Regions from separate parts of the Geodermatophilus sp. SYSU D01176 genome, predicted to be linked through region 2. Evidence: riboswitches for the same ligand, from Rfam matches in the RefSeq annotation. Region 2 holds a riboswitch; the other holds the start of a gene.
What was found. A riboswitch is a leader RNA that binds a small molecule or an ion and turns the genes downstream of it on or off. The one in region 2 is predicted to bind S-adenosylmethionine.
Positions count from the first base shown of each region.

Region 1: another riboswitch for S-adenosylmethionine. It lies ahead of ACI78Z_RS00905 (methionine ABC transporter ATP-binding protein); the one in region 2 lies ahead of thrC (threonine synthase).

Region 1 covers NZ_JBJGYN010000001.1:189,878-204,655, reverse strand. The annotation lists gene ACI78Z_RS00975 (AfsR/SARP family transcriptional regulator) at 1-558, opposite strand, end outside; gene ACI78Z_RS00970 (AfsR/SARP family transcriptional regulator) at 664-1,401, opposite strand; gene ACI78Z_RS00965 (hypothetical protein) at 1,522-1,743, opposite strand; gene ACI78Z_RS00960 (AfsR/SARP family transcriptional regulator) at 1,960-2,787, opposite strand; gene ACI78Z_RS00955 (response regulator transcription factor) at 3,030-3,911, shown strand; gene ACI78Z_RS00950 (alpha/beta hydrolase) at 4,084-4,905, opposite strand; gene ACI78Z_RS00945 (glycerophosphodiester phosphodiesterase) at 4,967-6,253, shown strand; gene ACI78Z_RS00940 (hypothetical protein) at 6,250-6,468, shown strand; gene ACI78Z_RS00935 (carboxymuconolactone decarboxylase family protein) at 6,465-6,824, shown strand; gene ACI78Z_RS00930 (hypothetical protein) at 6,835-7,077, opposite strand; gene ACI78Z_RS00925 (HpcH/HpaI aldolase family protein) at 7,164-7,898, opposite strand; gene ACI78Z_RS00920 (antibiotic biosynthesis monooxygenase) at 8,289-8,909, shown strand; gene ACI78Z_RS00915 (MetQ/NlpA family ABC transporter substrate-binding protein) at 8,988-9,806, opposite strand; gene ACI78Z_RS00910 (methionine ABC transporter permease) at 9,869-10,528, opposite strand; gene ACI78Z_RS00905 (methionine ABC transporter ATP-binding protein) at 10,525-11,553, opposite strand; SAM riboswitch class I at 11,801-11,895, opposite strand; gene ACI78Z_RS00900 (hypothetical protein) at 12,048-12,239, shown strand; gene ACI78Z_RS00895 (hypothetical protein) at 12,408-12,659, opposite strand; gene ACI78Z_RS00890 (3-deoxy-7-phosphoheptulonate synthase) at 12,916-14,187, shown strand; gene ACI78Z_RS00885 (DUF2252 domain-containing protein) at 14,266-14,778, shown strand, end outside.
Region 2 covers NZ_JBJGYN010000003.1:168,227-183,004, reverse strand. The annotation lists gene ACI78Z_RS03680 (hypothetical protein) at 69-512, shown strand; gene ACI78Z_RS03675 (DUF72 domain-containing protein) at 544-1,356, opposite strand; gene ACI78Z_RS03670 (fibronectin type III domain-containing protein) at 1,672-3,684, shown strand; gene ACI78Z_RS03665 (glucose-6-phosphate dehydrogenase) at 3,803-5,227, shown strand; gene ACI78Z_RS03660 (VOC family protein) at 5,258-5,617, shown strand; gene groL (chaperonin GroEL) at 5,826-7,454, opposite strand; gene ACI78Z_RS03650 (cold-shock protein) at 7,837-8,037, opposite strand; gene thrC (threonine synthase) at 8,243-9,544, opposite strand; SAM riboswitch class I at 9,557-9,688, opposite strand; gene ACI78Z_RS03640 (HAD family phosphatase) at 9,749-10,570, shown strand; gene ACI78Z_RS03635 (ABC transporter permease) at 10,628-11,497, opposite strand; gene ACI78Z_RS03630 (alpha/beta fold hydrolase) at 11,578-14,469, opposite strand; gene ACI78Z_RS03625 (LytR C-terminal domain-containing protein) at 14,523-14,778, opposite strand, start outside.

The sequences.
Region 1 (14,778 bases), on a different contig from region 2:
CGCCTCCGCCGGCCGGCCCGCCGCGGCCAGCCGGGCGCCGAGGGTCTCCAGCGCGTACAGCCGCAGCTGCCGCAGCCGCTCCCGCTCGATGAGCACCCAGTCGTCGTGCCAGCGGGGCAGCAGGTCGCCCTGCAGGTCCGGGGGCAGGAGGGTCAGGTCGTCGAGGGGGGTCCGCGGGTCCCGGACGGCCGCCGCCCACGCGATCAGCTCCCGGACGTCGACGTGCACCCCGGGGGCGAGGGCCAGGGCGCCGCCCGCGGTGTCGAGGAGCCCCGGGGCCACGCGGCCCAGCCGCCACAGCGCCGAGCGCAGGCTCGCCTGCGCCTGGTCCTCGGGGACGTCGCCCCAGAGCTGGCCGGCGACCGCCGAGCGGCCCGGCCGCCCGGCGAAGCAGACGAAGGCGACCACCCGCTGCACGCCCGGGGGGACGTCGTCCCGACCGGCCCGCGACCCCCGGCCCGCCGACTCGAGGGAGAAACCGTCCAGCAGGCCGACCCGGGGCGCCGGACGTCGGTCCGGGGCCGGCCACGCCGCTGTCGTCCGCGTCCGCGCGTCCATGGAGATCCCCTCTGCAGCGGTGGACGACCGGCAGAGGCGGACGGCGGCCGACGTGATACACGCGACCCCGCTACCCGCGGGGACCGGAGCGCCCCCGCGCGGGCGTCAGCGCGCGACCGGCTGCAGCGGGCGGATCCCCCGCACCAGCTGCGTCATGTGCTCGCTGGGCCGAGCACCGATCTCGTCGGCCAGGAGCGCGCGGAACCGCTCGTAGACCCGCAACGCGTCGGCGACGTTGCCCTCCGTCAGGTGGACCCGGACCACCGTCCGGTGCGCGCTCTCCCGCAGCGGCTCGGCGCGCACCGCCGCGTAGGCGGCCTGGAGCGCGTCCCCGTACCGCCGGGCCGCCGCCAGCCGGGCCGCGACCTGCTCGAGGGCGTGCATGCGCACCTGCCGCACCCGCTCGCGCTCGAGCATGACCCAGTCGTCGTACCACCCGGGGAGCAGCTCACCGAGGAGGCCGGCGTCGGGCAGCTCGACGTCGTCGATCGAGGACCGTGGGTCCCGCACCCGCCGCACCCAGTCGTCGAGCTCCCGCACGTCCACCCCGACACCGTCGGCCAGCGAGAGGCGACCGGCGGACACGGCCACCAGGCCGGGCGCCGCCTTCTGCAGCCGCCACAGGGCCGAGCGGAGGCTGCCGTGGGCGTGGTCCTCGGGGACCTCCGGCCACAGCACACCGGCGACCGTCGACCGGGGTGGCCGCCCGGCCAGACAGAGGTGGGCGACGAGACGCTGCACGCCGTGCGGGAGCTCCCCCACCCCCGGCCGACCGTTCCCGGCGCCGAACTGGACCCCGAACCCGTCGAGGAGCGTCACCCGGGCACGCGCATCGACCCCCACGTCGACCATCCCCTCCCGTCGACGGTGCGACGACACGGAAGATAGGCAGGGCGCGGACGGATGGTCAGGGTCCAACTGCCCGCTGTCGCCCCTCGGTGGCGCGGAGACCCCGGGCGGAACTCAGCCGTTCGCGTCGTCCGGGTCGACGGCGTCCCGGACGAAGCCGTCGAGCCAGGCGCGGACGGCGGCGAGCACGTCGTCCGGGGACGACGCCACGGCGACCGTCGCGTCCTCCGCGGGCGTCTCGGCGGTGGCCTGCACGGTCAGGAGCCGCGCCCTGAGCTCGCCGGGGCCTTCGAGCCACACGCGGATGAGCAGTGCCGCACTCGGGTCGTCGACCACGTCTCTCTCCCACGGGGTACTACGCAGCGTTGCAGAGTCCGCTGTCCGATGCCCGCGTACCGCGGTCAACGTGCGAAGACCCATGCTGGGTGGTCACGCTGCGTGGCGCAGTCCCCCGTACGGATGATGCGCCGACACCACGGGCACCCCCGTGCCCGTGGTGCGCCGGCGCCCCGTCCCGCCCGGCCCTCCGGTGCGGCGGCGGGGCTCGTCCCCCTACGCCCGCGTCAGGCCGGTCGTCGCCCTCGACTGCGACGGGATGGCCGCCCCGGAGCGGACGTGGACTCCCCCGGCAGGGAGGTGCGGCGCGGCCGGCACCCGGCGCAGCCGCGGGATGTGCTGCACCAGCCGGGTCATCTGCTCGGTCGGGGACACGTCCAGTTCGTCCCGCAGCATGGTCCGGAAGAGCCCGTAGGCCCGGATCGCCTCCGCCACGTTGCCCTCGGCCAGGTGCACCCGGACCACCGTCCGGTGCGCGCTCTCCCGCAGCGGCTCGGCGCGGACCGCCGCGTACGCGACCTCCAGGGCCTCGCCGTGGCGACCGAGGAGGGCGAGCCTCGCGGCCACCGCCTCCAGGGCCTGCATGCGCAGTTGGCGCAGCCGCTCCCGTTCGAGGAGGACCCAGTCGTCGTACCACCCGGGCAGGAGGTCACCGAGCAGCGCCGCGTCGGGCACCGCGACGTCGTCGGCCCCTGCGGGCGGGGCGATCGCCCGCCGCGCCCAGTTCCCGAGGTCCCGCACGTCGACCCGGACGTCCGCCGCCAGACGGAGCGCGCTGCCCGACGCCTCGATCAGGCCGGGCGCCGCCTTGTTGAGCCGCCACAGCGCCGACCGCAGACTGCCGTGGGCGTGTGCCTCGCGGACGTCGGGCCACAGGTGTCCGGCCGTCGCCGTCCGGGTCGGCCGGCAGGACAGGCAGAGGTGGGCCACCAGCCGTTGCACGCCCCGGGGCAGGTCGTCGGTGGCCGCCCGGTGCTCCCGGCCGGGGACCTCGAGGTGGAATCCGTCGAGCAGGGTGACGCGGGTGGCTGGTGGGCGGTCCACGGAGGTCGTCCTTCCTGTGGGATCGAACAGCCGTCCAGGAGGAGCACCGGAGAGACGACGGTATCCCCCGGCCGCGTGCCCGTGAGCGGCGACGGGAACGCTATTCACGTCCGCGCGCCGGGACCGTACGCAGTTGTGCGTACGCACCGGCCGGTCACGGCGGGACCACACCCGCCTCCCGGACCGGCCACCGGGGCGCGACGACCTCCACGATCCGGTGCGGACGGATTACGCTCTGCTGCGTGCCGGGCACCACGACGTGTCACGCCGCGTGGCTGGAGCTGGTCGGCGACATCCTGCAGGGGCGGCCCGGGGCACGGGAGTTCCCCCACGCGCGGGTGGCGGACCTGCTCCTCACGTCCTTCGGTGCGGCCTGCTGCTCGCGCAACGTCGTGGACGGCGCGTGGGTGGACCACGTCGTCGGTGGCTGGCCCGACGGCTTCCTGCCGACGACGCCGCCGTCCGGTCTGCTCCCCGACGCCACCACCCAGCCGCTGATCCGCTGGTACGCCGTCACGCGCAGCTCCGCACCGCAGATCCTGGGCCGGGTGCCCCACGCGGTGGCCGGTCCGGGGATGCGCGCGGAGTGGTCGGCGTTCGCCCGCCCCCTCGGCATAACCCACCAGCTCGCCCTGCCGCTCCGCGTGGGCGAGGGGATCGAGGCCTACGTGGTGAGCCGCCCCGACGACGACTACGGCGACGCCGATGCCGCGCTGGCCGCCCTGGTGCTCCCGGTGCTGACCGCGATCGTCGGACAGCACCGGGTGCTGCGGGACGTGCCGGAGGAGCGGTACGACCGCGCCGTGGGCACCCGGCTGACCGACCGCGAGTTCGCCGTCCTCACCCTCCTCGGGGCGGGCCTCACCGCCCAGGCGATCGCCCGCCGCCTGGACACCTCGCCCCGGACGGTGCACAAGCACCTCGAGCACCTGTACCGCAAGCTCGGTGTGCGCGACCGGCTGATGGCGGTCCAGCGGGCTCGGGACGCCGGCCTGCTGCCCCCGCCTCCCGAGCCCGGGAGACGGCGCGGAGCCCCCCATGCCCCGGTGCGCATCCCCTCCCCCCGGAGCGGCGGGCAGCTCCTCGCCGGCGTGCCCGCCGGGCGGAGCACCCCCGGGCTCTGACGTCCCCTGCCGCTGCCGGCGGTCAGGTCGCCGGGTGCCCGACCCGCCAGACCTGCGCGACCTCCCGTGTCCGGGTGGTGTCGGCCTCCGGGTCGCCACGGACCAGCACGAGGTCGGCGCGCATCCCCGGGACGAGCGCTCCCCGGTCCGGCAGGTCGAGCGCGGCGGCCGGCTACCCCGTGGTCAGCGCGGCCAGCTCCGCGACGGCGTCCACGAGCAGCTCGCCGTCGAGCAGGACGCGGTCGTTGTGGTCGGCGCCGGGCACCTCCACGCGGCGGTGCAGCTGCGCGGCGGCGTCGGCGACCCGCCGGCTCTGGGCCGGGGGCACGATCGCGTCCCGGCCGCCGTAGACGACCGTCGTCGGCACCCGCAGCCCGGCGACCCGCTCGGCGACCGGGTACCGGTCGCGCAGCAGCAGCCGGACCGGGAGGAACGGGTAGTGCTCGCTCCCGACTGCGGCCAGGTCGACGAACGGCGACCGCAGCAGGAGCCCGGCCGGCGGGTGCTCGACGGCCAGCTCGGTCACCACGCCGCAGCCCAGGCTCTCGCCGTAGTAGAGGAGCCGGTCCCCGGGGACGCCGGCCTCCTCGACCAGGTAGCTGCGTGCGGCCCGCACGTCGAGGGCCAGCCCCTGCTCGCTGGGGCTGCCCGGGTTGCCCCCGTACCCGCGGTAGTCGAACAGCAGCACCGCCAGTCCGGCCGACGACAGTGCCCGTGCCAGCGGCGCCCGCAGACCCCGGTGCCCGCCGTTGCCGTTGGCCACGAGGACGGCGGGGGCGTCGGCGGTCGGGCCGGGGACGAACCAGGCACCCAGGCTCAGGCCGTCGGCGGTGGTCAGCCGGACGTCCCGGCCGCCCGGGACGACGTCGGCGGCCGCGGGCACGGGGCCGCCGTGCGGGAGGTACACCAGGCGCCGCTGCACCGCCCACAACAGACCCACCAGCACAGCCAACACGACCGCGACGACCAGCGCCGCCCGCAGCACGGAGCGCACGGCCCATGGTCGGGGGCCGGCGGCCGCACCGCACACCCCCGCCGCGCGTCAGGATCCCCCCGTGGAGTTCGCCGACCTGCGCCGGCCGTTCGTCATCGCCCACCGCGGTGGGGCCATGCAGGTCCCGGAGCACACGATGGAGGGGTACCGGGTGGCGGTCGGCCAGGGCCTGCCGGTCATCGAGCAGGACGTGTCGACGCTGGCCGACGGCGGCCTCGGTGTCATGCACGACGGCACCGTGGACCGCATGACCACCTCCAGCGGCAACGTCGCCGACCACACCGCGGTGTCCTGGAAACAGCTCGACATCGACGCCGCGGACATCCTCGGCGGGGGCTGGCCGAACGGGCTGCGCCCTCCGCTGTTCGAGGAGGTGCTCACCGAGTTCGGCAACCGCGTCCTGCTCTGCTGCGAGGCCAAGAGCCGCGACGCGATGCGGCCGATGATCGACGCGCTGGTCCGGCGCGGGATCAGCCCGGCGTCCGTCCTGCTCCAGTCCTTCGCGCTGGCCGACTGCCGGCTGGCGCGCTCGCGGGGGTGGGGGGTCATCTGGCTGGGGAGCACCGACGTCGACCGGGCCGCCGCGGAGGGCATCAACTGGATCGGACCGGAGGCGGGCTCGGTCACCCCGGGGCTGTGCGCCCGAGCGCACGCCGCGGGGATCGAGGTGGCCTGCCACACCGTGAACCGCCGGCACTCCCGCGACGTCCTCGTCGCCGACGGGGTGGACGCGCTCTTCTCCGACGACCCCGTCTACATCGCGGGGGACGCGGCGCGGCGCACCGCGGACCTGTTCGCCCGTCAGGTCTGGCTGCCCGGGATGCTGGCGGACACCGACCGGGGCCGGTTCCACGCGGACGACGGTTCCTGGGGCGTCGACGTCTCCGCCACCGCGAGCTCCACGCTCATGGGGTTCCTGGCGCCGCCGGACCCGGCCGCGTTCACGCTGCGCCTGGCCCTCCGAGTGGACGAGACCTGCGCCGACGGCCGCACGAGCGGCGGGTGGGTCCTCCTGAGCACCGACGACCACCCGTACCGGCCGTCGTCCGCCGCGTCGGCCGGCGTCAACGGCTACCGGTTCTGCCTGCGGGCGGACGGCGGCCTGGACGTCCACCGGGTCGTCGAGGGGGTCGCCACCGCGCTGGCGTCCTCGACGGGGGCGCCGCTGCGGATGGGCACCTACGTGCCGCTCCGGATCACCGTCACCGGCTCGGACCTCCTGTTCACCCGCGCCGGCGACGTCGCCGAGACCGTGACCGTCGCCGACGCCACCCACCGCCCCGTGCCCGTCGTCCACCTCGGCGGCGCGCTCGCCGGGGTGCGCTTCAAGGACGTGGAGTTCGCATGACCGACCCGTGGGAACGCCCGGGCCACGGCCCCTCCGACCCGGAGGGCTACCTCATCGAGCAGACGCGCGAGGGCTACCGGTGGACCTGCCGGGCCGACGGCCGCTCGGGAGGCCCGTTCGCCAGCCGGGAGGAGGCCGTCCTCGCCGCCGAGGCCGACCACCACACCGGGTGCACCGAGCCCGGCGGGACGACGGCTGACACCATGCCGCCATGAGCCACGGCCACGCCGTCCAGGACGAGCTCCGCGAACCGGCCCGCGCGCTGCGTCGCGCGATCCCCGAGGTCTACGCCGGCTACCGCCAGCTGCACGCCGCCGCGTACGCCGCGGGTGCACTGGACGAGAAGGCGAAGGAGCTCATCGCGCTCGCCATCGCGGTCAGCAAGGAGTGCGACGGGTGCATCGCCTCGCACGCCCGCGGCGCCGCCCGCACCGGCGCCACCGAGGAGGAGGTCGCCGAGGCCCTCGGCGTCGCGATCGCCATGAACGGCGGACCGGGCACCGTGTACGGCCCGCGCGCGTTCGCCGCCTTCCGGGAGTTCGCCGACGATACCGATCCCGAGCAGGGCTGACCGGCGGCCGTCACGCCGGTCGCTGCGGGGGCGGCGCGGACGGCGTCCGGGTGGGCCGGGTGCGGGTGAACCGCCACCCCGCCCGCTCCAGCAGGGCGATGCTCTGGTCGACCACGGCCTCGAGGTCGTACTCCTGCGGCACCTCCGGGGGCATGGCCAGATCGAGTGCATTGGCCAGCGCCACGTGGAAGTCGCTCCGTGCCATCGCCGCGCCTCCGTCCCCCGTTCCCGGGCTGCGAACGTCCTCGGCCACGCCGGTGGTGCTCCTCGGCGGCACCCTGATGATGTCCCCGGCTCCGCCTGCTCGTCGACGCCGTCCGGGGCCGACCGCGCGGACGGTCAGGCCGGGTGGCCGCGGGCGACGCCGAGGTGGTGCCGCCCCGCCTCGGTCAGGGAGACGGTGTCGACGGCGACCGTGACGATCGTGGCGCCCTCGGCGGCGTAGCCGGCGGCCTCCTCGCCGCTGGAGGCGTGGACCCCGACGGGCACGCCCGCGGCGGCGGACCGGGCGATGATCGAGGACAGCACGCCGCGCAGCTCCTCCCGGCGCTCGTCGCCGGTCAGCCCCAGGGACAGGGACAGGTCGCCCGGACCGACGTAGACGCCGTCCAGCCCCGCGACGGCGAGGACGGCGTCGAGGTCGTCGAGCGCGGTCGCGGTCTCGACCATCACGACGGCCAGGGGCCGGTCGGCCCCGCCGGAGAGGCGTCCGATCGACCGTCCCCCGGCCGGGGCGTACCGGCAGGCCGCGACGACCTCGCGGGCGTGGTCGGCGTCGCGCACGTTGGGCACGACGACGCCGCGGGCGCCCAGGTCGAGCGGGCGTCCGACGTCGGCGAAGCCGGGGCTGCGGGTCCGGACCAGCGGCACCGCGCCCGCCCCGGCGATCGCCGCGGCGACACCCGGCAGCTCGGCCTCGGCGGTGGCGCCGTGCTGCAGGTCGACCACGACGTAGTCCGCTCCGGTCCGCGCCAGCACCTCGCCGGTCACCACGCCGGGCAGCAGGCTCCACAGGCCGTGGCACGCCTGCCCGGCGGACCACCGCCGCCGCAGGTCGACCTCGCTGACCGCCATCCCGGGCCTCCCCCTCCCCGGCTCGGGACTCCGGCGGCGGCGCCGGACGGCGCACCCGGGACCGGGCCGGGGACGATCCTGCTCGGCGGCCCCGGCGCGCGCGACCGGGCCGACCGCCTACCTGGTCACCGCCCGCACCATGGACCGGACGAGCGAGCCGACGGCGGCGACCGCGGCGGCCGCGACCACGGAACGGAGCAGGGGGTGCCTGGGGGTCATCGTCGTCTCCCGGGGGTCTCGAGGAGCGCCCAGCGTCCACCCGGTGGGCGGCGCGCAGGAGTCGCCGCACCCGGTGCGGGATGCCCGTTGCCCGGACCCGGGCGGAGGAGCACAGTGTGTCGCGCGGCGGTGCCGCAGGGGCGTCGCCGCCACCAGGAAGGAGTGGTGGCCATGTACGCCCGATCCACCACCATCCGAGTCCGGCCGGAGGTCGTCGACGACCTCACCACCGCCATCCGCGACGACGTCATGCCGATGGTCACGCGGCTGGAGGGCTGCGTCGGTCTCTCGCTCCTGACCGACCGCGACACCGGTCGGTGCATCGCCACCAGCGCCTGGGAGACCGAGGACGCGATGCACGCCAGCGCCGAGCAGATCCGCGCGTCACGGGAGCGGGTGGCCGAGCGGTTCCGGGCCACGACCGAGGTGCAGGAGTGGGAGATCGCCGTCCTGCACCGGGCGCACCGGGCAGGGGACGGCGCCTGCGCGCGGGTCACGTGGGCCCGGACCGGCCCCGCGAACCTGGACCGGGTCACCACCGCCTACCGGGAGAGCCTGATGCCCTGGTGGGAGCAGACCCCCGGGTTCTGCAGCAACAGCCTCATGGTCGACCGCCGGGACGGCCGGTGCGTCTCGGCGGTCGTGTTCGACAGCCGCGAGGCGATGACGCACACCCGCGACCAGTTCACGACCCTGCGCGAGGAGTTCTCGAACCGGATGGGCATGGAGATCCTCGAGGTCACCGAGTTCGACCTCGCCCTGGCCCACCTGCGGGTGCCCGAGACCGTCTGACCGGCCGGCCGCGGCCGCGGGGTGCCCGTGGTGGCGCGCGGGGGCCGGACGTGCGGCCGGGCCCCCGCGCGTCGACCGTCAGAAGGCGGGGATGACCGCGCCCTCGTAGGTCTGCTCGATGAACCGGCGGACCTCGTCGGAGTGCAGCAGCTGCTCCAGCTGCTGGATCCGCTCGTCGTCCTCGTCACCGGTCCGCACGACCACCAGGTTGGCGTTGGGGTTGCCCTCGGCCTCCTCCAGCGCCAGGGCGTCCTCCGCCGGGACCAGGTCGGCCTCGATGGCGTAGTTGCCGTTGATCACCGCGATGTCGACGTCGGCCAGCGACCGGGGCACCTGGGCGGCCTCCACCTCGGAGATCTGCAGGTCCTTCGGGTTGTCCTGGACGTCCAGCGACGTCGGCGCGGCGTCGCCGGTGTCGGCCAGGGTGATCAGCCCGTTGGCCTCGAGCAGCCGCAGCGCGCGGGCGGCGTTGGTCGGGTCGTTCGGGATCGCCACGGTCGCGCCGTCGGGGAGTGCGGCGAGGTCGGTCAGCGACTCGGAGTAGATGCCCAGCGGCTCGATGTGCACCGGCTCCAGCGGGGTGAAGTCGTACCCGGCGCTGGCCTCCTGCTCCTCCAGGTACGGGATGGTCTGGAAGTAGTTGGCGTCCAGCGACCCGTCGTCCAGCGCCACGTTCGGCTGCACGTAGTCGGTGAACTCGACGACCTCCAGGTCCAGGCCGGCGCCGGCGGCGAGCTCCTCGTCGACGTACCGCAGGATCTCGGCGTGCGGCACCGGGGAGGCCCCGACCCGCAGCGGCTCGTCGGCCGCGGACAGCTCGGCCTCACCGCCGCCGCACGCGGCGAGCAGGGCGGTCGCCGCGGACGCGGCCAGGAGCGAGGTCAGACGGGAGCGCATGGTGGGGGTTCTCCTCAGGGGGTGATCGGTGGCCGGGCGGCCACCGGAGGTGGGGAGGGCGGTCAGGCGTGGGCCAGCCGGCGCGCCCAGTGGTCGCCGGCCCACTGCAGGGCCTGCACGATGAGCAGCAGCAGGACGACGGTCAGCAGGGTGATGTCGGTCCGGAACTGCTGGTAGCCGAAGCGGATGGCGAAGTCCCCGAGCCCGCCGCCGCCGACGGCCCCGGCCATCGCCGAGTAGCTGATCAGCGCGACGACGGTGACGGTGACCCCGGCGATCAGCGAGGGCCGCGCCTCGGGCAGCAGCACGGTGCGGACGACGTCCCGGCGGCGCGCGCCCATGGACATCGCCGCCTCGACCTTCCCGGGGGCGACCTCGCGGAGGCTGGTCTCCACGAGCCGGGCGAGGAAGGGGACGGCGCCGATCGTCAGCGGCACGATGGCTGCCGTCGAGCCGATCGTCGTCCCGACGAGACCGCGGGTGACGGGGGCGACGAGGAACAGCAGGATGATGAAGGGCAGCGACCGGCCGAGGTTGACCACCAGCCCCAGCAGCCGGTGCAGCAGCGGCCGCGGGGCGAGCGCCCCCGGGGCGGTGACCGTCAGCAGGATCCCGAGGGGGACGCCGAACACCACCGTGAGCAGCGCGGAGACCCCGACCATGTACAGCGTCTCGCCGGTCGCCTCGACCAGCTGCGGGTAGATGCGGGCCCAGTCGCTCACCGGTCCACCCCCGCCGCCGGAACCGTGTCCGCGTGCACCGGTTCGATCAGGACGCCGTCGTCGCGCAGCCGGCGGACGGCGCCGTCCAGCCGCCCCAGGTCGCCCGTGGCGCGCAGCAGCAGCCGGCCGTACCGCCCGCCGGCGACCGTCTCCACCGAGCCGCCGGCGACCTCGACCGCGAGCCCGAGCTCCCCGACCAGGGTCCGCAGGACGACGGTCTCGGGCGTGCGGTCGGTGACGGTCACCCGCAGCAGGACCCCGCTGTGGCCGGCGCCGGCGTCGGCGACCGGGGCGGGCAGCAGCGCGTCCCCGAGCGGCGAGTGCTCGCGGGTCAGGACCTCCGACAGCCGGCCGCTGTCCACGACCCGGCCCCGCTCCAGCAGGACGGCGCTGTCACACACGGCCTTGACCACCGCCATCTCGTGGGTGATGAGCAGGACGGTGAGCCCGAGCTCCGACCGCACCCGGCGCAGCAGGTCCAGCACGCCGGCCGTGCTGGCCTGGTCCAGGGCGGAGGTCGCCTCGTCGCAGAGCAGCACCGTGGGGCGGCCGGCCAGGGCCCGGGCGATGGCCACCCGCTGCTTCTGCCCGCCGGACAGCTGCCCCGGGTGCGCGTCGGCCCGCTCCCCCAGCCCGACGAGGTCCAGCAGGTCGGTGGCCCGGCGACGGCGCTCGGCCCGGCCGACCCCGGCCAGCTCGAGCGGGTGCTCGACGTTGCCTGCCGCGGTCCGCGAGTCGAGGAGCTCGAAGTGCTGGAACACCATCCCGATGGAGCGGCGCGCGCGCCGCACCTCGTCGTCCGGCAGCTCGGTGAGCACCCGGCCGTCCACGGTCACCGATCCCGACGTGGGCCGCTCCAGCAGGTTCACCAGGCGCACCAGCGTGCTCTTGCCCGACCCGCTGGGGCCCACCACGCCGGCGAACTCGCCGGCCGCCACCCGCAGGTTCACCCCGTCGACGGCGACGACCTCGCCGGAGCGCCTCCGGGCGGGGAAGACCTTGCGGACGTCCTTCAGTTCGATCACGGGCGGGCAGTCCTCGGGGTGAGCAGGCAGGGACGGGGGTCGAGCGGCGCCGGCGGCGGACGCACGCGGGGGTACCCCGCGGACGGCCGGAGGCGTCACGGGCGGGAGACGGCGACGGCTGATCTGCCCGGTGTGACCGGGCGGCTACCGCGACGGGGGTCGGGCGGTCAGCGACACAGGGCCGCGGCGGTGCGGCTCAGGTCGACGTGCCGGCGGGCCCACGTGGGCGCTGGGCCTGTCATCGAGTCCTCCATCGGTCCTGGCAGTAGCACCCTCGTCCGCGGAGGCGGGGGGTTGCTGCGGCGTCGTCGAGCCAGGTCTCTCAGCCGCTCCGGATGGTCTTCTGGATCGACTCTACCCAGTGGCGAGGAGGGACCGGCGCCCCTGGCCTGCGACGTCACCCACAGCCGACCGCGACGAGCGCGCCCGACGGACCGCCGAGCCGCGCTACTCGCCGCCTTCGAGCACGTCCGGCGCCGGGCGAGGAGGCGGGTGTGCAGCTCTGGGGCAACCCGGACGGCGTCCCCTTCGGCCGGCACCCCTTCGGTGTGCCCATCGAGGCCGAGGCGACCTCCGGCGGGGTGATCTTCGGCCCGGAGCTGCGCGCGGGCTGGTGGTGGGGCACCGACCGCCAGGCCGACGGCGAGCTCTTCCGGGCCCGGATCACCGACGTCACCTTCCGCTGACCCGGCGTTCCCACACCCTCCCGGCCGGAGGATGAGGTCGCCGCGACCCGGTCCTCGAACGCGTCACCCGACGGCACCGACGGGACCGCGCCCCGGCGCGCGGACCGACTCGCCGGCGCCGCGTCCCCGCCTCGACGTCGGGAGCCCGTGCCGCACGAGCGGTCGGGCCTAGTGTGCGGCACTCGAGTGGAGCGCCGCTCCGCCGACCTCCCGAAGCTCGGAGACCGCCAGCACCCGGCTCGTGGGGTACAGCTCGACGTCGGCGTCGTCGCTCAGCCGGTCCGTGACGGTGAGCCAACCGGGTGGGCCGAATCGCACGATCCGCCGGGGCAGCTCGACCGCATCCGCCGGGTTCGCCGGATCCCGGAGGACGACCCGGCCCTCGTACAGGTGGCGGTCGTTGACGGTGGTGACGTCCATGGGCACAGCTTCCTCGGTGCGACCCGCTCCGGAGGTCGGCGCGAGCCGGTGCCCGAGGCGGACGACGTCCGACCCCGTCGGACCGGGCACGGAGAGGGGCCACGTCGTCGGCGGTGGCCCCTTCCCCGGCCGGTGCACGGCCCGGGCCGAGCCCCCGCGACGCCTGCGACGATGGCGGCAGGTGCCGCTCGGCCGGTCGGCCCCGTCCGCGCGTGGGATCGCGGTTCCCCCGGCCCATCCAGGAGGCGTTCGCACGATGGCACAGCACGAGGACCTGCCGGCCGACCGGATGCTCGACGTCTCCGCGCGCATCGCCGATGCCCTGCTCGAGGTGCAGCGTGCGGTGAACCGGCAGATCGACGCCACGCAGGCCGACCTGCTGCCCGGCGTCCAGCAGCGACTCGGCCTCCAGGATGCGGCCGCGGCCGATCTCTCCGGCCTGGTGAACACCCGGATCGCGGCCCTGACCATCGTCGTGACCCCGGAGGCGGTGGCGAGCGTCCTGCCGCTGTCCGCTGCCTCCGTCGCCACCACGCGGGCCGGACGCCGCGCCGTGGCCGACATCGTCAGCGGCGCCGACAGCCGGCTGGTCGTCATCGCCGGCCCGTGCTCGATCCACGATCCGGCCGCCGCCCTGGAGTACGCCGGCTTCGTCCGTCGGATGCGCGCCAGGCACGGTGACGACCTGGAGATCGTGATGCGCACGTACACCGAGAAGCCGAGGACGGAGGTCGACTGGAAGGGGTTCGCCTACGACCCCTACCTCGACGGATCCAACCGCATCAGCGTCGGCCTGATCGCGACCCGGATGCTCATGTGCCGGATCACCGCGATGGGCGTCCCGGTCGCGGCCGAACCGCTGAACGCCCTGACACCGCAGTACGTGAACGGCCTGGTCACCTACAACGGCGTCGGCGCCCGCAACGTGACCGACCAGACCGCCCGCGAGCGGGTGTCCGGGTTCTCGTCGGTCATCGGCTTCAAGAACTCGCCGGAGGGGAGCATCGAGGCCGCCGTCCAGGCCGTCATCGCGGCCCGGGCGCCGCACGAGTTCCTGGGCGTCGACCGCCACGGGATGACCGCCCAGCTGGCCACGACCGGCAACGAGACGGGCCACGTGATCCTCCGTGGCGACAAGCACGGCCCCAACTACTCCGCGGCCCACATCGCTGCGACGAAGGCCGCGCTGCGGGAGCGCGGCCTGCCGGAGGTGGTGGTGGTCGACGCCTCCCACGGCAACAGCCAGAAGAACCACCTGCGCCAGATCGACGTCGTGCACGACCTGGCCGGCCAGATCGTCGCCGGCGAGGCGGCGATCCGCGGCGTGATGGTGGAGAGCAACCTGGTCGCCGGCCGGCAGGACCTGGACCAGCAGCGTCCTGGTGACCTGACGTACGGCGTGAGCGTCACGGACGCCTGCGTCGACCCGGACACCACCGCGGCCCTGCTGGACGAGCTGGCCGGCGCCGTGCGGGCACGGCGCGGCCGCGCCGCGGCGGACGGGAACGGCGTCCGGCAGGCGGGCTGAGACCGCCCTGGGGGATCGCCCGGGCCGGACGCCGACCGCTCACTGGCACCCGGACGGGACCGCTGCCAGGCTCCCACCGTGACCGGCATCGAGGCTGAGCCGCGGGCGCACACGGTCCTCGCGTCGGCCGACGCCCGCGGGTTCTCGTCGTTGCGGCACAGCGGCCCGCCGCGCGCGGAGCGGTACGCACTCGGCCGTCGGCTGCGCCGGAGCGCCCCGCGCTCGGCGCTCGGGGACTGGTCTCCGCCGCCCGACCGTGCCGACGTCGTCGAGCAGGTGGTCCGGTCGCACGAGGGCCGGCTGGACTGGCTGGTCCCCGTGCGCGTCGGGCGCATGATCGCCTCCCCCTACGCCTTCCTCCGGGGAGCGGCGAACGTGCACGCCGCGGACTTCGCCGGCCTGCCCGCCACCGGGATCACGCCGGTCGTGTGCGGTGACGCGCACCTCGGCAACTTCGGGTTCTACGCCTCCCCGGAGCGCGACCTCGTGTTCGACCTCAACGACTTCGACGAGGCCCACCCGGGTGCCTGGGAGTGGGACCTGCGCCGGCTCACCACGAGCGTCTGGGTGGCGGGCCGGGAGAACGGTGCG
Region 2 (14,778 bases):
GTCACCGGCGCGGGAGCTGCCGGTGCCCTGCCGACGCCGGTGCAGGACGTCGTCGCGGCGCCGTCGAGGTGGTCTCGCCGTTCGACCTGCCCGACTCGGCCGACGACGCCGGGGAGACCGACGACTCCGGCACCGACTCCCCCGGCGACGTCCCCGGGAGCGACGACTCCGACGAGGCGACCGCCACCGATTCCCCGGACGACGACGTCACGGAGACCGACGACTCGGGCACGGACTCGCCGGAGGACCTGACCGGGACCGACGACTCGGGCACCGACTCGTCCAGTGACGTCGAGGGGACCGACGACTCCGACGGCCCGGCGCGGGAGGCCCGCGAGGCCGAGCGCGACGCCGAGGAACAGGTGCGCCACGCCGAGGAGCAGGCCCGCGAAGCCGAGGACCAGGCCCGCGAGACCGAGGCCCAGCGCGAGGCCGAGGAGGAGGCCCGGGAGGCCGCAGAACGCGCCGCCGAGGAGGCCCGGGAGGCCGCCGAGCGGTCCGACGACGACTGATCCCCCATCCGTCCGGCAGGCCGGGACCCGCTCACCCGAGTGGCGCCCCGGCCTGCGGCGTCTCCGGGAGCGCCCAGGCGCGGCCGGACGCCTGGTCGGGGGACGGCACGCGGGTCGGCGTCCGGCCGGTGCGGCGGACCGCCTCGGCGAAGACCACCGCGTCGGTGACCGCCGCGCCGCCGGGGTCGTTGTTGAAGTACACGAGGACGTCGGCGTCCCCGTAGGTCTCCGACAGCCGCTCGGCCCACGCCTGGAGGGTGTCCGGGCGGTACGCCCACCCCTCGGCCCCGGTGTGCAGCCGCAGGTAGCCCCACCCGGAGGTGTGCCACAGCGGCGCCACGGGCTGTTCGGAGCGGTCGGCCCAGCACAGTGCCGCCCCGTAGCGCTCGAGCAGCGCCCGGACCTCGTCGGTCCACCAGGAGTCGTGCCGCGGCTCGACCGCGACGCGGGTGCCCGCCGGGAACTGGGCCAGGCAGTCGCGGAGCAGGCCGGGGTCGGCCTTGAGCGTGGGCGGCAGCTGCAGCAGGACGGCGTCCAGCCGGTCACCGAGACCGGCCACCCGTTCCACCAGCCGGGCGACCGGCTCCTCCGGGTCGCGCAGCCGCTTGACGTGGGTGAGGAAGCGGCTGGCCTTGACCGCCCAGCGGAAGTCCGGCGGGGTCCGGGCCCGCCAGGCCTCGAACGTCGCCCGTTCCGGGAGCCGGTAGAACGCGTTGTTGCTCTCCACCGTTGCGAAGTGCTCCGCGTGGTGCTCCAGCCACAGCCGTTGCGGCAGCCGCTGCGGGTAGAAGCGGCCGCGCCAGTCGCGGTACTGCCAGCCCGACGTCCCGATGACCACCGCCACGGCAGCCGCCTACCCGCACCGGCCGGCCCTGACGCGGCCGGCCCCGCCCCCGGATTGGGGGGGTCCACTCCCCCTCCCCACGGCTGCCTGCTGCGTCGCCGTCCGACGACTGTGGCTGACACGAGACCGGCCCACGCACGGAGTGGGCACGGCGCGACCGCGGAGTAGGCGATGACCAGGACACGACCGACCCAGCACGGCGGTCGCGGGGGTGGACACGGAGCTCTCGTCCCCCCTGCGTCGCGAACGTCCCGGACCTCCAGGCAGCGGCTGATCGCCGGCGGCCTGGCGGCCGTCACGGCCACCGGTGCGCTGGTGACCTTCGGGAGCATGGCCCAGGCCGGCACCCCGCCGACGGGGCCCGGCAACATCGAGATCTTCAACAAGCGGAGCATGGTGGCCCTGGAGGGCTACGTCGCCCAGGCCGGGCAGGAGGCCACCGTCGAGGTGCTCCGCGGGGGCCAGACGATCGGCATCGGCGTCGGGACGGTGGACGAGACGGGCTTCCTGGAGTTCAACCACCCCGGCGGCGAGTGCTGGATCGGGGTGACCCCCACCATCAGGCCGGGTGACGAGGTCAAGGTCTCGTTCAGCGGGGAGGCCTTCACCGACTCCGCCGTCACGATGTCCCCGACCGTCACCGAGGTCGTCGGCAGCGGCTTCACGCCGGACGGTGCGGTGCAGCCCGACGGCTCGATCCGGGTCAGCGGCAAGGGCACCGTCACGATCAAGGGCACCTACGACCCCGAGGACCCGTGGTTCGACCCGACCCGCTTCGTCATCGAGACGGTCAACCCGGACAACAAGGACGACAAGACGCCGCCCGGCCAGGACCCGGGCCTGGTGGACGCCCGCGCGATGGGGATCAGCCTGGTGCCGGACGCGGAGCACCCCAACGGCGAGCCCGGTCTGTGGGACGCCGAGGCCACGATCGACCCGGTCGCGGGCACGTGGTCGGGCACCTACACGCTCTACACCGAGGCGGACTACAGGCGCACGCTCGACGGCGACCACGTCGCCGCGGCGTGGATGGCGGGCGAGGAGCCGGCCCTCGGCCTGACCCAGAACGAGTTCGAGGAGATCCCCGGCCCGGGGATGGGCGGCTGCCCGCCGAGCCCGGACGGGCAGGTGCCGACGGCGCCGAAGACGGCCCAGCTGTCCTCGGCCACGGGCTCCACCTCGGTGGGCGTCACCTGGGAGACGCCGGCCCAGCCTGCCGACGCCACCCCGGTGAGCGGGTACCGGGTGGCCGCGATCGGTGGCACCCACGCCGAGCAGGAGGTCGCCGAGCGGACCGGCGGCACCAGCGTCTCCCTCGACGGCCTCGAGTCGGGGAAGACCTACGAGATCACGATCGAGGCCTACAACGGCCGCTGGTCGGCGGCGCAGTCGCTCGGCACGGTGGTCGTCGGCTCCGGCACCGGGGGCACCACCACACCGCCCGACGGCGGGACCGACCCCGGCACCGACCCGACCGCACTCCCGGCGGCCCCGACCGGCCTGACCGCGACGAGCGCGTCCCTCGACAGCGCCGACGTGAGCTGGACGGCCACCGCCGGCGCGACCGGCTACACGGTCACCGCGACCTCGGAGGATGAGGCCGCCGCGGCGCCGGCTCCGGTGACCGTCACGGCCCCGGCGAGCACCGCCACGCTCACCGGCCTGACCTCGGGCGCGACCTACACCGTCTCGGTGAAGGCCGCGAACGCCAACGGCGAGGGCCCGGCCGCCACGGCCACGGTCTCGACGCTGACGGCGGTGGCCCCCGCGGCGTTCGACCTGACCCGGGTCATCCCCGGTCACGAGAGCATCACCGCGGAGTGGACGGCGGCGGCGGCCGGCAACGCGGCCAGCCCGGTGTCCGGCTACGACCTGGTCGCCACCCCGGCGGACGGCCAGGCTCCGGTCACCTCCGCGGCGACCGGTACCACCGGCACGGTGGGCGGGCTCCGGAACGGCGTGGAGTACGCGCTCACCGTGGTCGCCAAGAGCGGTTCGGCGACCACCCCGGCCAGGGTGCCCGCGACCGTCGACAACACGGTCACCCCGACCGACGTCGTCACGGTCACCCGGGCGCAGTACCGGGCCGACCGGCGGGAGTACAAGATCCAGGGCACGGCCCAGGACACGACGGCGAACCGGGTGCACATCCGGCTCGGTGACGTCGCGGGGTCGGGTGCGACCATCCAGCTCAACGTCCCGGTCGCGGCCGACGGCACCTGGACGGTCGACCTCCGCAACGGTCCGGTCCTGCCGACCAACAACCGGTTCAACGTGACCTCCGACTCCGGCGCCAAGACGGTCGCCGTGATGACGCGGTCCCGCTGACCCGCCGTCGGGGAGCACCCGACACCCGCACGACCCGAGGGCCCGTCCCCGCTCACGCGGGGGCGGGCCCTCGGCCTGTGCACGCGTGAGCCCGCCGGCGCGCGGGCACAGGACGCGCGTGACCGACCTCCCGCCGACCGCCTTCGTGCTCTTCGGCGCCACGGGCGACCTGTCCCGCCGGATGGTGCTGCCGGCCTTCTTCGAGCTCGCCCGGCGGGGCCTGCTGCCGGAGGACTGGCGGCTGGTGGGCAACGGCCGAGGCGACGTCTCGCACGTCGAGTTCGCCGACCTCGCGCACGACGCCCTGACCGAGTTCGGACCGCTGGGCGAGGCGGACGACGAGGCGCAGCAGGCGTGGGAGGCGTTCGCCGCGCGGCTCCGCTTCGCCGGGGGCGGCTTCGAGGAGACCGACCCGGGCAGCCTGCTCGACGTCCTCACCGAGGCCCGCGACGAGCTGGGCGGGCAGCCGCAGCTGGTGCACTACCTCGCCGTCCCGCCCGCGGCCTTCGAGAAGCTGACCCAGGCGCTCCAGCAGCACGGGCTGACGGAGGGCGCGCGGGTGGTCTACGAGAAGCCCTACGGCACCTCGCCGGAGACCTTCCGCGAGCTCGACGATTTGGTGCTGTCGGTGCTCGACGAGGAGCAGGTCTTCCGCATCGACCACTTCCTGGGCAAGGAGGGCACCCAGGACCTGCACGTGCTCCGGTTCGCCAACGGCCTGTTCGAGCACGTGTGGCACCGCGACCACGTGGCGCAGGTGCAGATCGACGTCCCCGAGGACCTCGACGTCGCCCAGCGCGCGCAGTTCTACGACTCGACGGGCGCCGCCCTCGACATGCTGGTCACCCACCTGTTCCAGCTGGCCGCCGAAGTCGCGATGGAGCCGCCGGTCAGCTTCGCCGCCCCCGACCTGCTGGCCGCGCGCGAGGGCGTGCTCGCCGCCTTCCGGCCCCTGGACCCGGACGAGGTGGTGCTCGGCCAGTTCGACGGCTACACCGGGATCGACGGCGTGGCCGACGACTCGCAGACCGACACCTACGTGGCCGCCCGGCTGTGGGTCGACACCGACCGCTGGCACGGCGTCCCGTTCGTGCTGCGGACCGGGAAGCGCATGGCCGCGAGCGAGCAGCGGGTGAGCCTGCTGCTGCGCCGTCCGGAGGGACCGGTGACCGACACCCCCGGGCACGGCAACGTGCTGTCCCTGTCGCTGTCCGGGTCCGGCGCGGTGGACCTGCAGGTCGTGGCGAAGGAGCCCGGCCCCGACCTGAGCCTCGCGACGGCGACCGCCACGCTGCAGCTGGCCGACGTCCCCGGGGGGACGCCACTGCCGCCCTACGTCTCCCTGCTGCACGACGTGCTCGTCGGCGACCGATCGCTGTTCACCAGCAGCGAGGGGCTGGCCAACGCGTGGCGGGCGTTCGCCCCGCTGCAGCAACGGCCGCCGCGGGTGCACCGCTACGAGCCCGGCTCGTGGGGCCCCGCGGAGGCCGACGCACTGGCCGAACCCGCCGGCTGGCTGCTGGGCAGCGATAGCCGGGACTGACGTGCGCTGACTGTGTGCTGGGGTGACGGCATGCCCACCGCACCCGCCCGCTTCAAGGACCTCTGCCTCGACGCCCGCGACCACCAGGCGATGGCCGACTGGTGGTGCGCCGCCCTGGGCTACGTGCGCCGTCCCTCGGCCGAGCCGCGGGAGCCGGGGTGGCCGGTGCCCATCGAGGACCCCGCCGGTGCCGGTCCGCTGATCTGGCTCAACCCGGTGACCGAGCCGAAGACGGTCAAGAACCGGGTGCACCTCGACGTCGTCGGCGACTCGGCGGCGCTGCAGGCGGCCGGGGCGACGCTGCTGCGCGCCCGGGACGCCGAGATCGGCTGGGACGTGCTCGCCGATCCCGAGGGCAACGAGTTCTGCTGCTGCGCGCCCGAGGCCTGAGCCCTCCTCCGTCGAGATCGCGCGATCTCGGACGCTCCAGGGGGCGCATCCGTGCGAGATCGCGTGATCTCGCCGTCGGGACAGACCGCCGCAGAACGCCGACAGGGGCGGCCCCGCGAGTGCGGGACCGCCCCTGCCGGGCAGTGCAGGTACTACCGAGCGACCGGCCGAGCCGTGGTCGGCGGAGCTGCTCGGCGGGTGGCTGGACTCAGAAGTCCATACCGCCCATGCCGCCGTCGCCGCCCGGCATGGCCGGGGCGGCCTTCTCCGGCTTGTCGGCGATGACGGCCTCGGTGGTGAGGAAGAGCGCCGCGATGGAGGCGGCGTTCTGCAGCGCCGAGCGGGTCACCTTGGCGGGGTCGATGATCCCGCTGGCGACCAGGTCCACGTACTCGCCGGTCGCGGCGTTGAGGCCCTGACCGGTCTCCGAGTTGCGGACCTTCTCCGCGACGACGCCGCCCTCGAGGCCGGCGTTGACGGCGATCTGCTTCAGCGGCGCCTCGAGCGCGACGCGCACGATGTTGGCACCGGTCGCCTCGTCACCCTCGAGCTCGAGCTTCTCGAACGCGACGGTGGTGGCCTGCGCCAGGGCGACGCCACCACCGGCGACGATGCCCTCCTCGACGGCGGCCTTGGCGTTGCGCACCGCGTCCTCGATGCGGTGCTTGCGCTCCTTGAGCTCCACCTCGGTCGCGGCGCCGGCCTTGATGACGGCGACGCCACCGGCCAGCTTGGCCAGGCGCTCCTGCAGCTTCTCGCGGTCGTAGTCGGAGTCCGACTTCTCGATCTCGGCGCGGATCTGGTTCACCCGGCCGGCGATCTGGTCGCTGTCACCGGCACCCTCGACGATCGTCGTCTCGTCCTTGGTGACGACGACCTTGCGGGCGCGGCCCAGCAGGGAGACGTCGGCGGTGTCGAGCTTGAGGCCGACCTCCTCGCTGATGACCTGGCCACCGGTGAGGATGGCGATGTCGGTCAGCATGGCCTTGCGGCGGTCACCGAAACCGGGGGCCTTCACCGCGAGGGACTTGAAGGTCCCGCGGATCTTGTTGACCACCAGGGTCGCCAGGGCCTCGCCCTCGACGTCCTCGGCGATGATGGCCAGCGGCTTGCCCGACTGCATGACCTTCTCCAGCAGCGGGAGCAGGTCCTTGACCGAGCTGATCTTGCTGTTGACGACGAGCACGTACGGGTCGTCGAGGACGGCCTCCATGCGCTCGGCGTCGGTGACGAAGTAGGGCGAGATGTAGCCCTTGTCGAAGCGCATGCCCTCGGTGAGCTCGAGCTCGAGGCCGAAGGTGTTGCTCTCCTCGACGGTGATGACGCCTTCCTTGCCGACCTTGTCCATCGCCTCGGCGATGAGCTCGCCGATGGCCGGGTCAGCGGCGGAGATCGACGCGGTGGCGGCGATCTGCTCCTTGGTCTCGACGTCCTTGGCGGTCGAGAGGAGGTACTCGGTGACCGACTCGACGGCCTTCTCGATGCCCTTCTTCAGAGCCATCGGGTTGGCGCCGGCGGCGACGTTGCGCAGACCCTCGCGGACGAGCGCCTGGGCGAGCACGGTGGCGGTGGTGGTGCCGTCACCCGCGACGTCGTCGGTCTTCTTCGCGACCTCCTTGACGAGCTCGGCGCCGATCTTCTCCCACGGGTCCTCGAGCTCGATCTCCTTGGCGATGCTCACACCATCGTTGGTGATGGTGGGGGCGCCCCACTTCTTCTCGAGGACGACGTTGCGGCCCTTGGGGCCGAGGGTCACCTTGACGGCGTCGGCGAGGGTGTTCATGCCCCGCTCGAGGCCGCGGCGAGCCTCTTCCTCGAAGGCGATCATCTTGGCCATGTGGTGATGTCCTCCATGCATGGATCGCTGCACGGCCGGGATCGGCGCCCGCGACGGACGACACCGGCGCCGCGGGCACTCCGTCGGCCCGCACACCAGTGCCTCACCGTTCCGACCTGATTGGCACTCGGCACTGTCGAGTGCCAATCGCGAGTCTGGCACTCGACCCTGCCGAGTGCAAGCACACGGTCGTCCTCCGGACGACACGGCGGCCACGTGCAGTCCCCGACCTGCACGGAGGCCGTCCACGTCCCTCCTCGGGGACCCTCCGGGCCCCGCTCGTCGGTCGTCCGCGCAGGGCACCGCACGTCGTCCCGGTTGAGGTGGAACAGCACGGAGGCCCGGCCCCCGCGAGGGGGACCGGGCCTCCGGTGGGCTCAGGTCAGGCGGTCCGCACAGCGTCGGCCTGGGGGCCCTTCTCGCCCTGGACGACCTCGAAGGTGACCCGCTGGCCCTCGTCGAGGCTCTTGTAGCCGTCCATCTGGATGGCCGAGTAGTGGACGAAGACGTCCTGACCGCCGTCAACGGCGATGAAGCCGAAGCCCTTCTCGGCGTTGAACCACTTCACGGTGCCCTGTGCCACGTGTGCTCCCACGTTCGTGCGTGCGGACGGCCCCCCACCGACCAGGGAGGCCGGGTCGAGCTCTTCCGCCCGTCGAACACGAACGTGGAACCGAACCGCGGGAGAAGGTACAGCACAAAACGCGTGGTGAGACCAGACTCACGCACACGCCACACCGGATCGGGGGACGCCACCCCTGGGACGCGGGAGCGCGCCACCCTACCGGTCAGCCGATGAGTCCGGCCTCCCGGAGCGATGCCAGGGACGGCGACACCCGGTGGGTCGGCCCGACCACCGGCTCCAGCGGGTCGAGGGTCTTCAGCCCCTCGCCGGTGTTCAGGATGACGGTCTCCTTCGCCGGGTCCAGCCGGCCGTCCTCGACCAGCTGGCGCAGGACCGCGGTGGTCACCCCGCCCGCGGTCTCGGCGAAGACGCCGGTGGTGCGGGCCAGGTCGCGGATGCCCTGCACGATCTGGGGGTCGTCCACCCGGCCGACGGCGCCGCCGGTGCGCCGGATGGCGTCGAGCGCGTACGGGCCGTCGGCGGGGTTGCCGATGTTCAGCGACTTGGCGATGCCGGTGGGCTTGACCGGCTTGACGACGTCCCAGCCGTTGTCGAAGGCGGTGGCGATCGGGTCGCAGCCGGCGGACTGGGCGCCGAAGATCGTCCACTCCGTGGCCTCGACGATGCCGGCCGCGGTCAGCTCGCGGAACGCCTTGTCCACCTTGGTGAGCAGCGAGCCCGACGCCATCGGGATGACGACCTGGGCCGGGATGCGCCAGCCGAGCTGCTCGGCGAGCTCGTAGCCCATCGTCTTGGAACCCTCGGCGTAGTAGGGCCGCACGTTCTGGTTGACGAACGCGGTGTCCTCGAACTCGTCGGTCTCGGCGAGCTCGCTGGTCAGCCGGTTGACGTCGTCGTAGGAGCCGTCGACGGCGACCAGCGTCTGCCCGTAGACCGCAGACTGGACGACCTTCCCGGGCTCGAGGTCCGACGGGATGAAGACGAAGGAGGGCAGGCCGACGCGGGCGGCGTGCGCGGCCACCGAGTTGGCCAGGTTGCCGGTCGAGGCGGCGGCGATCTTGCTGTAGCCGAGCCTCTTGGCCGCGGTGGCGGCCAGGCTCACCACGCGGTCCTTGAACGAGTGCGTGGGGTTGGCCGAGTCGTCCTTGACCCACAGCCCGCCGGTGAGGCCCAGCTCGGCGGCCAGCCGATCGGCGCGCACCAGCGGGGTCATGCCGGGGTCCAGGGTGACGCGGTCGGCCGGGTCCTGGCCCACCGGCAGCAGCGCGGCGTAGCGCCAGATGTTCTGCGGACCGGCCTCGATCTGCGCGCGGGTAACCGCCCGCATCAGCTCGGGGTCGTAGTCGACCTCCAGCGGGCCGAAGCACTCGGCGCAGGCGTGCTCGGCGATCAACCCGAAGGTGGCGCCGCAGTTGCGGCACACGAGTCCGCGGGCCGGGGACGGCGGAACGGGGCCGCCCGCGCTGGAGTCGGCCTGCTGGGAACCAGGAGCGGTCAGGGTCATGCGACGACTACCTCCTCATCTTCCCCGCGTCGGGCCGTCGAGCCGCGCGGGACGGAATTGGCACCCTTCCGCTGCGCTGGACGCGCGAGGCGGCGGTTGCCGGGGCTTCGTCGGGCCGTGTCCCTCTGCCCCTCTGGATGAGTGGAACGCCCGCGACTCTACCCACGTGGCGGGCGGCGCAGCGGCCGGGTCCAGGATGGTCCGGTGAGCACGCGCGTCGTCTACACCGACCTGGACGGCACGATGGTCGGGCCGCGGGGCTCGTTCTGGCACACCGCGGCGCGGGGCCTCACCGCCGACCCGGCCACCGCGCTGCACGACCTGCACGACGCCGGTGTCGCCCTGGTGCTGGTCAGCGGGCGCACCTTCGAGCAGGTGGTGGAGGCCGCGCGCATCTTCGCCGCGGACGGCGCCATCGCCGAGCTGGGCTCCGTGGTGAGCTGGGACGGCGGCCGCGGCGTGCACCAGCTGACCGGGGCGCTGCCCGACGAGTACGCCGATCGGACACCGATGGAGGTCATGGCCGAGCTGGGGATCGTCGAGGACCTGCTGGCCCGCCACCCCGGCCGGCTGGAGTGGCACGCGCCCTGGCACGCCACCCACCTCACCGACGCGCTGCTGCGCGGCCGGGTCGACCCGCTGGCCGTGGACGCCGAGCTGGCCGAGCGGGAGCTGGGCTGGCTGACGCTCAAGGACAACGGTGCGATCCCGGCGACGTCGCGGATGACGCTGGCCCCCGAGGCGCTGCCGCCGCGGGTCTACCACCTGATGCCGCGCGGCATCTCCAAGGGCGCGGCGATCGCCTGGGACCTCGAGCGCCGCGGGCTGACCCCGGCCGACGCGGTGGCGGTCGGCGACAGCGTCAGCGACCTGGAGATGGCGCCGGCGGTCGACCGGCTGTGGATCACCGCGAACGGGGCCACGGTCGACGGGATGGCCGACCTGCTGGCCGCCGTCCCCAACGTGACGGTGACCGACGCCCCCATGGGCGAGGGCTGGGCGCAGGCCGTCCGCGCCAGTCTGTAGGCCCCGTCCAGGGCACCGCCCCGAGCCTGCGAGGGGTGGGGAGGACGGGGTCCTTCGTCAGCTGGTGACGTCGCGGCGGGAGAAGTGCCGGAACCCCAGCGCCGTGAAGACAGCCGCGTAGACCAGCGACTGGACCACGCCGCGGAACAGGTCGCCGGAGTCGACGGGGGTCTGCAGCAGGTCGGTCCAGGCGAACTCCTCCGCGGTCGGGAAGAAGTCGCGGATGGAGCCGAGCTGCTCGACCTGGTCGAGGATCGCGAAGACGAACACCGTGAACACCGCGCCGCCCACCGCCGCCAGCGGCGCGTCGGTCACGGTGGACAGCCAGAACGCCAGCGTGCCGACGACGAGCAGGTGGACGGCGAGGTAACCGACCATCCCGGCCAGCCGCAGCAGCCCCTCCCCCTGGCCCAGGGTGACGCCGACCGGTGTCTGGACGGCGCCGAAGCCGAACGCGGTGCCGCCGGCGACCAGCGCGGTGACCACCAGGGTGAGCAGCGCACCCGCCGAGAGCACGAACGCGGCCAGCCACTTCTGCCGGAGCAGCCGCATCCGCGGCACCGGGGTGGCCAGCGTGTAGCGCAGCGACCCCCACTGGGCTTCGGCGGCCACCGTGTCGCCGAAGAACAGCGCGTAGACGACGACCAGGAAGAAGCTCGTCGTCGCGAACAGCACGAACAGCGTGAAGTTCAGCGCGCTGGAGGTCGCGACGTCGACGAGGTTGATGCGGGTGTTCTCCTCGGCCTCCTCGGAGCCGCCCAGCTGCAGGGCGGCGATGAGGATGAGCGGCAGCGCCACCATGAGCACCAGCACGCCGAGGGTGCGCCGGCGCTTGAACTGCCGGCGCAGCTCGACCGACAGCCGCAGCGTGCGCTCGGGCCGGTAGCCCGCCACCGCCCCGGTCGGCTGCACGTGCGCCAGGTCCACGGCTCGACTCCAACCTCGATCCGCTCCTCGGTCGCCGGCGCTCCCTGCGGTGCTCCCCCGGCCGTCGTCCTCGCCGACGCTCACGACTCCCCCACCAGTGCCAGGAACGCGTCCTCCAGCCGACGGCGCGGCGTGAACGCGTCCACCGCGATGCCGGCGGCCACCAGCGCCTGCAGCGCCCGCGCCCGGCCGGTGCCGTCGAGGTCGGCCACCAGCCCCTCGTCGGTGTGCTCCACCGTCACCCCGGGCAGCCCGGTCAGGACGGCGGCCGCCCGGTCGGCGTCGCCGCCGTCGGCCAGCCCGACCAGCACCGACCCGCCGGTGCCGACGATCTCCTCCACCGTGCCCTGGGCGATCTTCTGCCCCTTGGCCATGACGACGACGTGGCTGCAGGTCTGCTCGATCTCGCTGAGCAGGTGGCTGGAGACGATGACCGTGCGGCCGGTGGCGGCGTAGGAGCGCAGCACCTCGCGCATGGCGTGGATCTGGGGCGGGTCGAGCCCGTTGGTCGGCTCGTCGAGGACCAGCAGGTCGGGCAGGCCGAGCATCGCCTGGGCGATCGCGACCCGCTGGCGCATGCCCTGGCTGTAGCGGCGCACCGGCCGGTCGATGGCGGCACCGAGGCCGGCGACCTCGATCGCCTCCGCCATGTGCGCGTCCTCGGCCGGCCGACCGGTGGCGGCCCAGTACAGCCGCAGGTTGTCCCGGCCGGACAGGTGCGGCTGCAGGCCGGTGCCCTCGACGAAGGACCCGAGCCGGGACAGCACCGGCGCGCCGGGCCGGATCTCGTGACCGAAGACGGTGATCCGCCCGTCGGTCGGCCGGATCAGGCCCATGAGCATGCGCAGCGACGTCGTCTTGCCGGCGCCGTTGGGGCCGAGCAGGCCGAGCACCTGACCGCGGCGCACCTCGAAGGAGAGGTCGCGGACGGCGACGAAGCCGTCCTTGTAGGCCTTGGTGACGCCGGTGAAGCGCAGCGGCACCTCCTCGCCGTCGGGTTCGACGTGCGAGACCTGCCGCCGCCGGTGCCTGCCCCACAGCGCGGCCGCGAGCCGGCCGAGCAGGCCCAGCGCCAGGACGACGCCGAGCAGCACCCACCAGCGAGAGGTGCCGCCGGCGGCCTCGGTGCGCCCGCCGACCTCCGGGACGGCGAGCGCGGCGGCGTCCCCACCGGAGGCCAGCGCGACCGAGTAGACGGCCGCCTCGGTCGGCAGGGCGAAGGCCTGGTCGGTCGAGGAGACCACCACGCGCATCGTGTGCCCGGCCTCGAAGCGGTGCACGATCCCCGGCAGCGTCACGCGCACCCGCGTCGGCGCGCTGGGGTCGGCGGACAGGCCGGTGAGCGCCAGCGGGGCGACCAGGCCCGCCGGCAGCGTCGCCTGCCCGTCGGGGCCGACGTCGTAGAGCTTGGCGAAGAGAGTGGCCGAGCCGCCGGGCGCGGCGACGGCGAGGTCGATCGTGGAGGCGCCGACGACCTCCACCGCGTCCTCCAGCGGCTCGCTCTCGAAGGCGGCGAACTGGCCGGGGACCTCGAAGGCCGTGCCGGACAGCGCCGAGGCCAGCGCGCCGAGCCCCGGGACGACGGTGATCGCGGCCGGCGTGCCCCCGGCGGGCGTGACCACCGGCTGCAGCGGGCCGTCGACGGCGATCGCCGAGCGCTGCGCGGGCTCGGCGCCGGCCAGGCCGGGATAGGCCGGCGCGGTGACGGTGCGGTTGCCGCCCTGGACGGTGCCGACGGTCGCGGTCACACCGGTCGGGGCCGGGAACTCGAAGCCGGTGCCCGGGTCCGCGCCCTGGCCCCGCAGGTGCCGGTCGAACCAGCCGGCGACCTGCTCGCGCAGGTCCTCGGTCGTGCGCTCGGAGGCCTGGGTGTCGTGGCCGCCCTGGTACCAGACGACCTTGACGGAGGTGCCGTCGGCGGCGATGCCGCGGGCGTTGGCGTCGGCCTGGCCGAGGCCGAACAGCGAGTCCTGCGTGCCCTGCACCAGCAGGGTCGGCGCGTCGATCCGGTCCAGGACCGTGGCCGGGCTGCTGCGGTCCAGCACGGCGGCGATCTCGGGGGTGAGCGTGCCGGTGGAGGCCGCCGACTGGTAGGCCGCGCAGACCTCCGCGCTGAAGCGGCCGCAGGTGAGCAGCTGCTCGACCGCCTGCGGGTCCACCGCCGCCGGGTCGATCGACGGCAGCGCGGCCGCCACGTCCTCCGGCACGTCGCCGTTCTCCAGGTCACCGCCGCCGGGCCCGCCGAGCAGCCCGCCGAGCGGCGTCGACCCGATCCCGAAGAACAGGCCCGACCACAGCCGCTTGTAGACCCCGCCGTCCTGCGCCTGCGGGGTGGCCGCGACGGTGCCGGCGGCCGGGTCGCCCACCTGCGACGGGAACAGCGCGGCGGTCAGGGAGTGCCAGGTGATCTGCGCGGCGATGGCGTCGATCCGGTCGTCGTAGCCGGCACCGAGCAGGGCCAGCGCCCCGCCGTAGGAGGCCCCGGCGACGCCGACGCGCGGGTCGCCGTCGCCGTCGAGCAGGACGTCGTCCCGCTCGGCGAGCCGGTCGAGCAGCGCGGACAGGTCGGCCACCTCGAAGCGCGGGTCGTTGAGGCCGATCCGGCCGGTGCTCGCCCCGAAGCCGCGGGCGGAGTAGGTGAGGACGACGTGGCCGCGCCCGGCGAGGTCGCGGGCGTCGTCGGCCACCGAGTCCTTGCTGCCGCCGAAGCCGTGGGCGAGCACCACCGCCGGCGCCGGGTCGCCGGCGGTCGCCGAGGCGGGCAGGAACAGCGTGGTGTCCAGCTCCGCGGCGTCGGCACCCTGGCCGACCGGGACCCGCGCCTCCTCGGTGGCGACGTCCTCGGCGGCACCGGCCGGGGCTGGAGGCAGCAGCCCGGCCACGGCCAGGGTGAGCAGCAGGAGCAGGGCGGCCGACGTCGCGCGAGCGCCGGGGCGCGGGCGGGGACGCAGGAGCCCGCGGACGGGTCGCACGGAGCCGCCAACGGACGGCCGCGCCCAGGGGTTCCTGGGGCGGCCGGGCGCGGTTAGGGCACCCACTCGCCGGTGGCGACCACCACGAGGCCGGGCGCCGCGGCGTCCGGGACCTCGAAGAAGCGCTCCGCCGGGCCGCTGACCTGCGGGAACTGCTGCACCAGCTGGATCGCGGCGGCGTACTGGGCCTGGTCACCCGGGGTGTAGTAGACGGTGGTCGTCGCGACGTCCGCGCCCGGGTACTCGCCGACGCCCGCGGACTCCCAGCCGCCGCCGGTCAGCTCGGCGGCGATGTCGCCGGCCAGCCCG